DNA from 2 places in the Streptomyces sp. NPDC039480 genome. Region 2 is predicted to be linked to the other one. Evidence: riboswitches for the same ligand, from Rfam matches in the RefSeq annotation. Region 2 holds a riboswitch; the other holds the start of a gene.
What was found. A riboswitch is a leader RNA that binds a small molecule or an ion and turns the genes downstream of it on or off. The one in region 2 is predicted to bind cyclic di-AMP.
Positions count from the first base shown of each region.

Region 1 (5,849 bases), on a different contig from region 2:
CGCCGCGGCGAGCGGCTCGAGCAGCGTCCTGACCTCAAGGAGGTCGGCGGCCTCCTGCTCGGTGGGCTCGGCGACGCAGGCGCCCGCGTGCCTGCGGGTGACGACGAAGCCCTCGGCCTCCAGCGTGCGCAGGGCCTCGCGCACGGGCACCCGGGAGACGCCGTAGCGGCGCGCGAGGAGTTCCTCGGTGAGCCGGCCGCCCCTTTCGTGGACACCGGCGACAATATCGTCCCGAATGGCCGTGCATACCGAGTGCGCGGGCACGCGCATGATCGGACCTCCGCCTTAATCCCCGCGAAACGCGGTCGACCGACGCTCATTCAGTGACTCTATTGCAGAGCACCGGAATTTCCGACGGCGGGCCGGAATCCATGGATATCTTTTGGCCAAGAGCGGAACGGGCCAGGGCCATGGGCGGCGCGAGGGCAACGCGAAAGCCCCGGCTCTGGGCGAGCCGGGGCTTTCGGAGCTGTGCGGGGGGGCGTCCGTCAGACGTTGACACCGTGCGAGCGGAGGTACGCGACCGGGTCGATGTCCGAGCCGTACTCCGCGCCGGTGCGGGCCTCGAAGTGGAGGTGCGGGCCGCTGGAGTTGCCGGTGGAACCGGAGAGGCCGATCTGCTGGCCCGGGGTGACCGTCTGACCCACGGTGACGCCGAGGGACGACATGTGGCCGTACTGGGTGTACGTGCCGTCGTTCATCTTGATGACCACGTTGTTGCCGTAGGCACCGCCCCAGCCGGCCTCGACGACGGTGCCGGAGCCGACCGCGTGGACCGGGGTGCCGGACGCTGCGTGGAAGTCGACGCCGGTGTGGCTGCCGGAGGACCACATGGCGCCACCGGTCTGGTAGCCCGTGGAGACGTACGAGCCGCTGATCGGGGAGACGTAGGTGTTCAGGCGCTTGCGCTCGGCCTCGCGGGCGGCGCGCTCCTTGGCCTCGCGCTCCTTCTTGGCCTTCGCCTTCGCCTCGGCGTCGGCCTTGCGCTTCTCCTCGGCGGCCTTCTTCATGGCGGCCTCTTCGGCCTGCTTGGCGGCGGCCGCGTCGTCGGCGGCCTGCTGCTGCGCCGCGGCCTGCGCGTCGATGCTCGCGGCGAGCGAGTCGCCGACGGATATCGCCTGGGTGAGGCCGGTGTGCTCCATGGCGGCTTCGTCGGGGGCGGCGAGCGCCGGGGCGGCGAGGCCGCCGATGACACCGGTGGTGGTGAGCGCCGCGACACCGGCGACGTTCGCGGTGGTACGCGTGAGGCGGCTCGGACGACGGTGCTTCCCGGTGGCACGGGTGAACGCCATGTGGCGGGTGATCCTTTCCTTCCTTCTCGCCTACCGGGTTAGCTGACGGGTTCGGAGCAGGAAGGTCTCCTACGGATCCCTCACCTCGCGGCAAGGTGCCCGATTCACCCCAGGGGACATGTGGGTCCCCGGCTCCCCTGGCTCGCGCCGTACGGGGACTCGGCGATGACTGTCCGGTGCCGCGGATGCGGCGTACTGCGCGACGAACAGCCGGGTCGACGCTAAACGCGCCGACTTCAATCGACAAACAGAAGTCGTCTTTTGTAGCGCACGCCACACGGCAGACAGGCAACCACCATATGAATTCGGACATATGGGGACCCCGGCGCCTGAAGCGGTCACCGGGGTCCCGATATGTCCTGACTGTGACTCAGCCGTCACTCAGCCCGTGACGACACTCACTTCACCGATGCCGAGCGCCCTGACGGGCTCCTCGATCTGCGCGGCGTCCCCGACCAGGATCGTCACCAGCCGGTCCGCCGGGAAGGCGTTCACGACGGCGGCGGTGGCCTCCACGGTGCCGGTGGCGGCCAGCTGCCGGTACAGCTGCGCCTGGAAGTCGTCCGGCAGGTTCTGCTCGACCTGGTCGGCGAGGGTGGCCGCCACGGAGGCCGCCATCTCGTACTTCAGCGGGGCGACGCCCACGAGGTTCTGCACGGCCACGTCGCGCTCGGCGTCCGTGAGGCCCTCGGCGGCGAGGACGCGCAGGACCTGCCACAGGTCCTCCAGCGCCGGTCCCGTGTTCGGGGTGTCCACGGAGCCGCTGATGGCGAGCATCGCGGCGCCCGAGCCGTCCGGCGCCGAGCGCAGGACCTGGCTGAACGCCCGTACGCCGTAGGTGTATCCCTTCTCCTCGCGCAGGACACGGTCGAGACGCGAGGTGAGGGTGCCGCCCAGGCAGTACGTGCCGAGGACCTGGGCCGGCCAGACGCGGTCGTGCCGGTCGGCCCCGATGCGGCCGATCAGCAGCTGCGTCTGGACCGCTCCGGGGCGGTCCACGATGACGACGCGGCCGCGGTCGTCGGCGGTCACCGGCGGCACCGGGCGCGGCTCGCCCGGGGAGCCCGTCCAGGCGCCGACCGTGTCCGCGAGGACGGCGTCCAGGTCGGTCCCCGTCAGGTCGCCGACCACGACGAGGGTGGCCGTGGCGGGGCGGACGTGCTTCTCGTAGAAGGCGCGCACCGCCGCCGAGTCGATGGCCGCGACCGTCTCCTCGGTGCCCTGGCGGGGGCGCGACATGCGCGAGGTCACGGGGAAGAGCTCCTTGGAGAGCTCCTTGGCGGCGCGCCGCGCCGGGTTGGCGGCCTCGTGCGGGATCTCGTCCAGGCGGTTGCGGACGAGCCGCTCGATCTCGCTGTCCGCGAAGGCGGGGGCCCGCAGGGCGTCGGCGAGCAGGCCGAGCGCCTTCGGGAGCCGGGAGACCGGGACCTCGAGGGAGACCCGCACGCCCGGGTGGTCGGCGTGCGCGTCGAGCGTGGCGCCGCAGCGGTCGAGCTCGGCGGCGAACTCCTCGGCGGAGTGCTTGTCGGTGCCTTCGTTGAAGGCCCTCGCCATGATCGTGGCGACGCCGTCGAGGCCCTCGGGCTCGGCGTCCAGGGGCGCTTCGAGGTTGATCTCGACGGCGACGACCTGCTGACCGGGGCGGTCGCAGCGCAGCACGGTGAGGCCGTTGGGCAGGGTGCCGCGCGCGGGCGCCGGGAAGGCCCAGGGCCTGGCCGGTCCTGCCTGGGGCTGGGGGTGGAACTGCATCGTCGCGGCCTCGGTCACTTCGCCGCCTCCTCTTCTTCCTCGGCGGCCTCTGCGCCCTCGTCGGCGGCGGTCACGGGTTCGTACACGAGCACGGCGCGGTTGTCCGGGCGCAGGCGGGCCTTGGCGACCTCCTGAACCTCTTCCGCCGTGACGTCGAGGACGCGCTGGACGGCGGTGAGGGCGAGCTGCGGGTCGCCGAACAGGACGGCGTACCGGCAGAGTTCGTCGGCGCGTCCGGCGACCGTGCCGAGCCGGTCGAGCCACTCGCGCTCCAACTGCGCCTGGGCGCGCTCCATCTCCTCCGGAGTGGGGCCCTCGGCGGCGAAGCGGGCCAGTTCCTCGTCGACGGCCGTTTCGATCACGGGCACTTCGACGTCACCCGACGTCTTCACGTCCAGCCAGCCGAGCGAGGGCGCTCCGGCGAGGCGCAGCAGGCCGAAGCCCGCGGCGACCGCGGTGCGGTCCCGGCGCACGAGGCGGTTGTAGAGCCGGGAGGACTCGCCGCTGCCGAGGACGGTGAGGGCGATGTCGGCCGCGTCGCACGCGCGCGTGCCGTCCTCCGGGAGGCGGTAGGCGGCCATCAGGGCGCGGGCCGGGACGTCCTCCTCGACGACCTCGCGCAGCTCCTCGCCGATGCGCTCGGGCAGGGATCCGTCGCGCGGCGGCTGCTTGCCGTCGTGCCCGGGGATCGACCCGAAGTACTTCTCGACCCAGGCGAGCGTCTGCTCCGGGTCGATGTCGCCGACGACCGAGAGGACGGCGTTGTTGGGCGCGTAGTACGTGCGGAAGAACGCGCGCGCGTCCTCCAGGGTGGCCGCGTCCAGGTCGGCCATGGAGCCGATCGGCGTGTGGTGGTACGGATGGCCCTCCGGGTACGAGAGCGCGGTCAGCTTTTCGAAGGCCGTGCCGTACGGGACGTTGTCGTAGCGCTGGCGGCGCTCGTTCTTGACGACGTCGCGCTGGTTCTCCATGGACTCCTCGTCGAGGGCGGAGAGCAGCGAGCCCATCCGGTCGGCCTCGAGCCAGAGGGCGAGCTCCAACTGGTGGGTGGGCATCGTCTCGAAATAGTTGGTGCGCTCGAAGCTCGTCGTGCCGTTGAGCGAGCCGCCCGCGCCCTGGACCAGCTCGAAGTGGCCATTGCCGTGCACCTGCTTCGAGCCCTGGAACATGAGGTGCTCGAAGAGGTGCGCGAGGCCGGTTCGCCCCTTGACCTCGTGGCGCGAGCCGACGTCGTACCAGAGGCAGACCGCGGCGACGGGGGTCAGGTGGTCCTCGGAGAGCACCACGCGCAGGCCGTTGGCCAGCCGGTGCTCGGTCGCTGTCAGGCCGCCGGAGCCGGCCTCGGCTGTGGCCGTGTGACCCATGGGCATGTACGTCCCTTCGATCGCTAAAACATTGCTGGTTCTGCCAGTCCTGCCACTGTATGCAAGCGTGTGGACACCTGACGAAGTTCCCGGTCCGCCCTCGGCGTAGTCGCGCGTGACACCGCCGGTGCACGGGTCGTGGTCGGCGTTGTCAGTGGGACAGTCCACAATGGTCGGCGTCAGAACCCGCACTTGCTTGGTGAAGGAGCCGCAGCAGCGATGGCCCGCCGCAGCACGAAGACCCCGCCGCCCGACGACACGTACGAGGAGAAGATCCTCGACATCGACGTAGTCGACGAGATGCAGGGCTCCTTCCTCGAGTACGCGTATTCGGTCATCTACTCCCGCGCCCTGCCGGACGCCCGCGACGGCATGAAGCCGGTGCACCGCAGAATCGTCTACCAGATGAACGAGATGGGCCTGCGCCCCGACCGCGGCTACGTGAAGTGCGCCCGCGTCGTCGGCGAGGTCATGGGTAAGTTGCACCCGCACGGAGACGCGTCGATCTACGACGCGCTGGTCCGCATGGCCCAGCCCTTCTCGATGCGCCTCCCCCTGGTGGACGGCCACGGCAACTTCGGCTCGCTCGGCAACGACGACCCGCCGGCCGCCATGCGGTACACCGAGTGCAAGATGGCCGACGCCACCTCCCTGATGACGGAGTCGATCGACGAGAACACCGTCGACTTCGAGCCGAACTACGACGGCCAGGAGATGGAGCCCTCCGCCCTCCCGGCGGCGTATCCGAACCTCCTGGTCAACGGCGCGTCGGGCATCGCGGTCGGCATGGCGACGAACATGCCGCCGCACAACCTCGGCGAGGTCATCGCCGCCGCCCGCCACCTGATCAAGCACCCGGGCGCCGACCTCGAGACGCTGATGAAGTACGTGCCGGGCCCCGACCTGCCCACAGGCGGCCGGATCGTCGGGCTCAACGGCATCAAGGACGCGTACGACACGGGCCGCGGCACCTTCAAGACCCGCGCGACGGTCTCCGTGGAGAACGTGACGGCGCGCCGCAAGGGCCTCGTCGTCACCGAACTGCCCTTCACGGTCGGCCCCGAGAAGGTCATCTCCAAGATCAAGGACCTGGTCGGCTCGAAGAAGCTCCAGGGCATCGCCGACGTCAAGGACCTCACCGACCGCGCGCACGGCCTGCGCCTGGTCATCGAGATCAAGAACGGCTTCGTCCCCGAGGCCGTCCTGGAACAGCTCTACAAACTGACGCCGATGGAGGAGTCCTTCGGCATCAACAATGTGGCGCTGGTGGACGGCCAGCCGCTCACCCTCGGCCTCAAGGAGCTCCTCGAGGTCTATCTCGACCACCGGTTCACCGTGGTGCGCCGCCGCAGCGAGTTCCGCCGCGGCAAGAAGCGCGACCGCCTGCACCTGGTCGAGGGCCTCCTGGTCGCTCTCCTGGACATCGACGAGGTCATCCGCCTCA
Region 1 covers NZ_JBVITX010000004.1:150,020-155,868, reverse strand. The annotation lists gene ACZ56E_RS14650 (GntR family transcriptional regulator) at 1-270, opposite strand, end outside; gene ACZ56E_RS14645 (M23 family metallopeptidase) at 489-1,292, opposite strand; cyclic di-AMP (ydaO/yuaA leader) riboswitch at 1,305-1,467, opposite strand; gene ACZ56E_RS14640 (M16 family metallopeptidase) at 1,674-3,059, opposite strand; gene ACZ56E_RS14635 (M16 family metallopeptidase) at 3,056-4,411, opposite strand; gene ACZ56E_RS14630 (DNA gyrase/topoisomerase IV subunit A) at 4,625-5,849, shown strand, end outside.
Region 1: another riboswitch for cyclic di-AMP. It lies ahead of ACZ56E_RS14645 (M23 family metallopeptidase); the one in region 2 lies ahead of ACZ56E_RS38455 (transglycosylase SLT domain-containing protein).

Region 2 (5,849 bases):
TGTTGAAGTCGTCCCAGGTGGCGAAGCCCTGCGGGGGCGGCGGTGCGACGTAACCCAGCACCTCGCACCAGAAGCGGGCAACGCGCTCGGGCTCCGCGCAGTCGAAGGTGACTTGGAACTGCTTGATCGTTGGCATCGGCGCACGATAGCAGGGGCGCTGTCCGCTCATCTTCCGGTGCGGTGAGCGGAGTTGTGCGGTCGGTCCGGGCCACGCACGAAGGCGGGGTCGCCTTCGTGCGTGGCGCTCGGTGTTCCGGTGTCCGCTAGCGGACGTCGACGTAGTCCTCGCGGCCGTAGTCCGCGTAGTGGGAGCTGACCGTGTCGGTGTAGCGCATCTGCCAGGTGCCGTCCTGCTGGGCGGTGAACTTCTTGCTGAACGTGCCGTTGCTCAGCGTCTTGGTGCTGCCCAGTTCCTTCCATGCGGAGCCGGCCGTCGCGGCCTTGAACCAGACGCGGATCTTCTGCCCGCCGTACGGCCGCCAGGTGGATCCGGACTTCTGCATCAGGCCGCCCTTGGCGGTGACCTGGGTGCCCTTGCGGACGCCCTCGGGCGTGACACCGTCGTCCCAGACCTTGGTGTACTTGCGGCCCAGCTTGAAACTCGCGCTGTCCACGCCCGCGTTGACCAGGCGCAGCCGCCACTGGGCGCCCGCGTCGGCCTTCTTGGGCGAGGAGGCGGTGAAGGAGGCGCCGTAGGCGGCGTCGAAGGTGCCGGTGCTCGACCAGGTGCCTCCCGCGGGGCGGTGGTCGATGGACACCTGTGTCTTGGTGCCCGCCGGGTAGGTGCCCTGGGTGACGCCGAGCTTGCCGGTGAAGGTGACCTTGCGGTACTTGCTCACCGTGGCCTTGACGTCCGACAGTTGGCTCGTGCGCGGGGGCGTGGCCAGCGTGAAGGAGTGCGGGGCCGGCGCCGTGAACCAGCTCCGCGCACTCGGCTGGACGCTGACCGGGCCGCTGCGCCTGACGGTGTAGCCGGTGGAGAAGGCGCCGTTCTCGCCGCTCACCACGGTCTTGCCGGGGTCTCCCACATCTCCGGTGCCGACGCGCACCTCGGCGGCCAGCGGCTTTTCGGTGCCGTCGTCCGCGATGCGGGTGAGCTTGCCGTTGACGGGGATGTCACTGCCGTAAGGGGCGGTGACCGTGCCGTTCGGGGCGTCGACCTTGAGCTTCAGTTCCTGCTTGCGGAAGGGCAGGTGGAGCGACTCGTACTCCTGGTCGAACATGTACTCATAGGTGACGTCGGTGCCGTACTCACCGGAGTACCCCGACGTGGTGAACCGCCCCGCGGAGTTCGTCCACTCCCATCCCTCGCTGCGGGTCTCCCGGGCGCGGTAGTACATGCCCACCCCGGCGAACGGCTTCACCTCGTGGGTGCGGGGGTCCTCGGCCACCAGGGTTCCGGTGACCTTGCCGGTCGGGTTGTCGTAGGAGATCCAGGGGTGGCTGCTGGTGAGGGTCAGCTTGGGGTTGAGGCCGTAGTTGAGAAAGCCGGTCGTCCGCTGGACGATCTCGTTGGGCTGTCCGTCCCTGGCCACGACGTCGATGACGTAGGCGCCCATGGCGGGCAGGGTGACCGGCTCGGAGCGGAAGGTGTCCTCGTAGCACTCGCCCGAGTCGGGGCAGGTCTCGGTGCCGGTCAGGCGGACGCTGGCGAGGACCTCGGGGTCGTTCTTCGCGTGGATCTCGAGCGTGACGTCCTTGGGGTGGAAACGCGCGGACATGTGCTCGTAGAGGGCGTAGATCTTGCCGCCCTCCTGCAGGGTTTCCGTGCGGCTGCGCGAATCGCCGTCCCCTGCGTGCGCCGCGGGCGCGGCGACCTGTGTGGCAGTGCAGACCACGAGGCCCGTGGCCAGCGCTGCCGTGAACTTCTTCAAGACTCCCCCATCGGATCTTGCTGTGTGTGTCGCGCGTATGACCGGCGGGATGGGCGAATGGTTGTGCGACTGATGGCACACATGTCAGGGGCGTCGGGGCGCAGGAGTGGCGGTGCCAGTTTCGCGGTCGTCGGTGACATGCAGCAGGGCCCGGATCCACATGGGATCCGGGCCCTGCTGTTGCAGTAGCGGGGACAGGATTTGAACCTGCGACCTCTGGGTTATGAGCCCAGCGAGCTACCGAGCTGCTCCACCCCGCGTCGTGTTCCTCCACCCTACGCCACCGCGGAGGACTCTCACACCACGGCGCGGCGCAGGGGGCGGCAAGTGCCTTGCGGGGCCGCGCAGTACACCGCCACACGAACCGCTGTTCCGCTCCGTGATGCCGCATCAGAAACAAGGTGAGGGTGCGCCAGAAGAATGGGGAACATTTCCCTTTCCCGCCCTCACCTACGTCCGCCGGAAAGGGAATTCCTGCGGGCGGGCCCTCCGTTTCGGCCGCCCTCCTTTTCTGGGCGGGCGTCACTTTCTACGCGGCAGAAGCATTGTTGACGCGGCGTCGGATGCCCGTGGCCTCACCTCGGGCCGGGCTGGGCGGGTCGACACCGACGCGATGCGAAATGCCCGTTCTGGCGTGAACAGCCACCTTTGCGCATGTCCGTATTCTTCCAGATACGACCTAATTGACTCGTTAGTGCCATACGCTGCACTTGGCCGCCTGGTGGAGCACTCGAGGGAAATGCCGTACCCCGCTCCGTGAATTGCGTCACGCCCCGGTGTCCTCGGCTTCGCGGGCCGCGGAGTGCGTTCTCGTTCTGCGCAAAGAGAGTTGGGTTTTCGATCAAAGAGGGTGCGGGATTTTGATCACGCGGTACGGGCCCGCGCATTCCCTCCATTCGAATTCCGGCCTTGTTCCGCACCGGCTTTCTCGCCTAACGTCACCGTCAATCCGGATGGAACGCCGAATCCTGCCGCTGTCCGGAAACTCTCCCACCCACACCCACTCACTCACGCACGGCAGGAGCGGGGGACCCAGGTAAGCCGCCGATCCCGGTGACGGGACGGCTCGGGGTGAAGTCGCATGCCCTGCGACCGGACATCTCCCGTCCGAACCCGACAGCTCACCCCGCAGGCGACGGAGAGGAATTCGTCATGCCCGCAAAGGGTAAGCACCGCCGTCCCAAGTCCAGCTCGCTCACCCGGGGCATCGCCGCCGCGGGCACCGGCGGCGCCGTGCTCGTTCTTCCGGTGCTCGGCGCGACCACGGCCGCCGCCGCGCCGGCCGCCGCGGCCGCCAAGCCCGCCGCGGCCCCGAAGACCTATGTCGTCGTCGCGGGTGACTCCCTGGCCGAGATCGCCCGTGAGCACTCCGTGAGCGGCGGCTGGCAGAAGCTGTACCAGGACAACCGCGGCGTCCTCGGCGACGACCCGAAGCTGATCCACCCCGGTCTCGAGCTCACCCTCGGCAAGGAGGCCCCGGCCGCCCCCGAGCGGGCGGACCGGTCCGAGCGCGGCAACACCGCCGCCGAGCCCGCCGTGGCGAAGAAGTCCTACGCCAACAACCTCGACGGCTGGATCAGGCAGTCGCTCGACATCATGGCCCAGCACGGCATCCCCGGCACCTACGAGGGCATCCACCGCAACATCATGCGGGAGTCCTCCGGCAACCCGATGGCCATCAACAACTGGGACTCCAACGCCGTCGCCGGAACCCCCTCCAAGGGGCTCCTGCAGGTCATCGGCCCCACGTTCTCCGCCTACCACGTGCCCGGCACGTCGACCGACAGCTACGACCCGGTCGCCAACATCACCGCCGCCTGCAACTACGCGGCCGACCGCTACGGCTCGATCGACAACGTCAACGGCCCCTACTAGGCCGCACCCCCAACCCCTTCCCGGTCGGTGACTGAGCCCCGGAACGCATGGCGTTCCGGGGCTCAGTCGTGTGGTGAAGCCGCCGTCCATGTCATCGGATCGCTGGAAACCCGGGTCAGTTCACAGCATGGTCAAGGAGAATGGGCCGCTCCGGTTGTCCGTACTATCGCCGTGTCAGGGCATCTGTGTACTGAATATTGCTTGTCACCCCGCAGGCCCGGGCCCCAATCCCGGTCCCGGGAAGCACACATGTGCAGCAGGCTCTTCAACTCCGGCCCCAGGTCCGGGAAAGGTTGTGCGCCCCATGTCCGAGAACGTTTCCGCCACCGAACTGACATCGCAGTACACCGCTCAAGTCCGTGCCGACCTCGAACGCAACACCAAGGAGCAGCAGCGCCTCGGTGCGGAAATCGCCTCCTTGCAGGAGCAGTTGGTGGCCCATCAGCGTGACCACGCGGTGCTGGTCAGCATCCAGCAGGCGCTCGGTGAGGAGCCGGCTTCCCCGGAGCCGGCGGCCCCGCAGGAGCGGGCCGCGGTGCCCGCCCCCCGTACGAAGAAGAAGTCGCCCGGCTCCGATGCGGCGGGCAAGCGGGCTCGGGTGACCAAGACCGCTCCGCAGCAGACGGCCGCGGGCAAGGGCGCCGGGAAGGGCGCCGCCAAGAGCTCCGGGAAGGTGGCAGGGAAGGGGGCCGCCAAGAGCTCCGGCAAGGAGTCCGGCAAGGCTGAGGCCGCCCAGCCCGCCAAGGCTGCCAAGCCGGCGCAGCCGACGCTGGTGGAGCTGATCCGCGGGCATCTCGCCGAGCAGAGCGAGCCGCGCTCGGCGGCGGAGATCGCCACGGCCCTGGGCCAGGCCCACCCCGAGCGCAGCGTCAAGACGACCGTGGTGCGCACCACGCTCGAGGGGCTGGTGGCCAAGAGCCAGGCCCAGCGCAGCAAGCAGGGCTCGTCCGTCTTCTACACCGCCGCTTCGGCGCCGGTGCTTGTGCCCGAGCAGGCGGCACCGGCGCAGGCCGGGAAGCAGGGCGGGGAGCAGGACGGCAAGACGCAGGGCAGCAAGGCGCAGGGTGAGGAGCAGGCCGCGGCTGCCGGTGCATGACCTTGCTCTTGGCCTCACTGCGGCAGGCCGGCCGGGCCGGCCTGCCTGCTGCCGTGCGGCGTTCTGGTTCCGGTGTCCGGCCGGGCGGGGCGGGTGAGGGGCCCGGACGGCGCAGTACATGTGTCCCACAAGAAGTCGTGGGGTACCCGTCGTCTCGCGATAGCGCCCCTGCCGCGTGTCATGCACGGCTGTGCGTGACACGGTCCGTCTCGAACGATCGGAATCCAGTGAGCGAGAAGAAGAACCCGGTGTCGGCCGCCGCGGAGAAGGCTGTGGAGAAGGTCCAGAACGCCATGCGGTCCGGAAACGAGATTCCCGGTGCCCCGGGCCCGGAGGCGGTGCCGGTGGAGGAGCCCACGAAGCCGCGCGGACCGTTGCCGCCCAAGGCCGACCAGCGCGGTCCCCAGACGTACAGCCCGACGGGGCAGCCCACCGGTGTGCCGCAGGAGAAGGTCGCCCAGGAGGGGGCCTACCTGACCACCGCGCAGGGGGCGCGCCTGTATGAGACCGACCATTCGCTGAAGGCCGGGCCGCGCGGCCCGGTGCTGCTGCAGGACCACCACCTGCGGGAGAAGATCACTCACTTCGACCACGAACGCATCCCCGAGCGGGTGGTGCACGCCCGCGGGGCCGCCGCGCACGGCGTCTTCAGGGCCTACGGGAGCGCCGCGGGGATCACCAAGGCGGGGTTCCTCGCCGAGGGGGTGGAGACGCCGGTGTATGTGCGGTTCTCCACCGTGCTCGGTTCGCGCGGCTCGGCCGACACCGTGCGCGACACCCGCGGCTTCGCGACGAAGTTCTACACCGACGAGGGCGTCTTCGACCTGGTCGGCAACAACATCCCGGTGTTCTTCATCCAGGACGCGATCAAGTTTCCCGACGTCATCCATGCCGGCAAGCCGCATCCGGACCGGGAGATCCCGCAGGCGCAGAGCGCGCACGACACGTTCTGGGACTTCGTGACCCTGCACACCGAGGCCACCCACCACACGCTGTGGAACATG
Region 2 covers NZ_JBVITX010000018.1:115,150-120,998, forward strand. The annotation lists gene ACZ56E_RS38440 (VOC family protein) at 1-136, opposite strand, end outside; gene ACZ56E_RS38445 (hypothetical protein) at 264-1,874, opposite strand; tRNA gene ACZ56E_RS38450 (tRNA-Met) at 2,061-2,134, opposite strand; cyclic di-AMP (ydaO/yuaA leader) riboswitch at 2,866-3,022, shown strand; gene ACZ56E_RS38455 (transglycosylase SLT domain-containing protein) at 3,027-3,749, shown strand; gene ACZ56E_RS38460 (hypothetical protein) at 4,054-4,845, shown strand; gene ACZ56E_RS38465 (catalase) at 5,073-5,849, shown strand, end outside.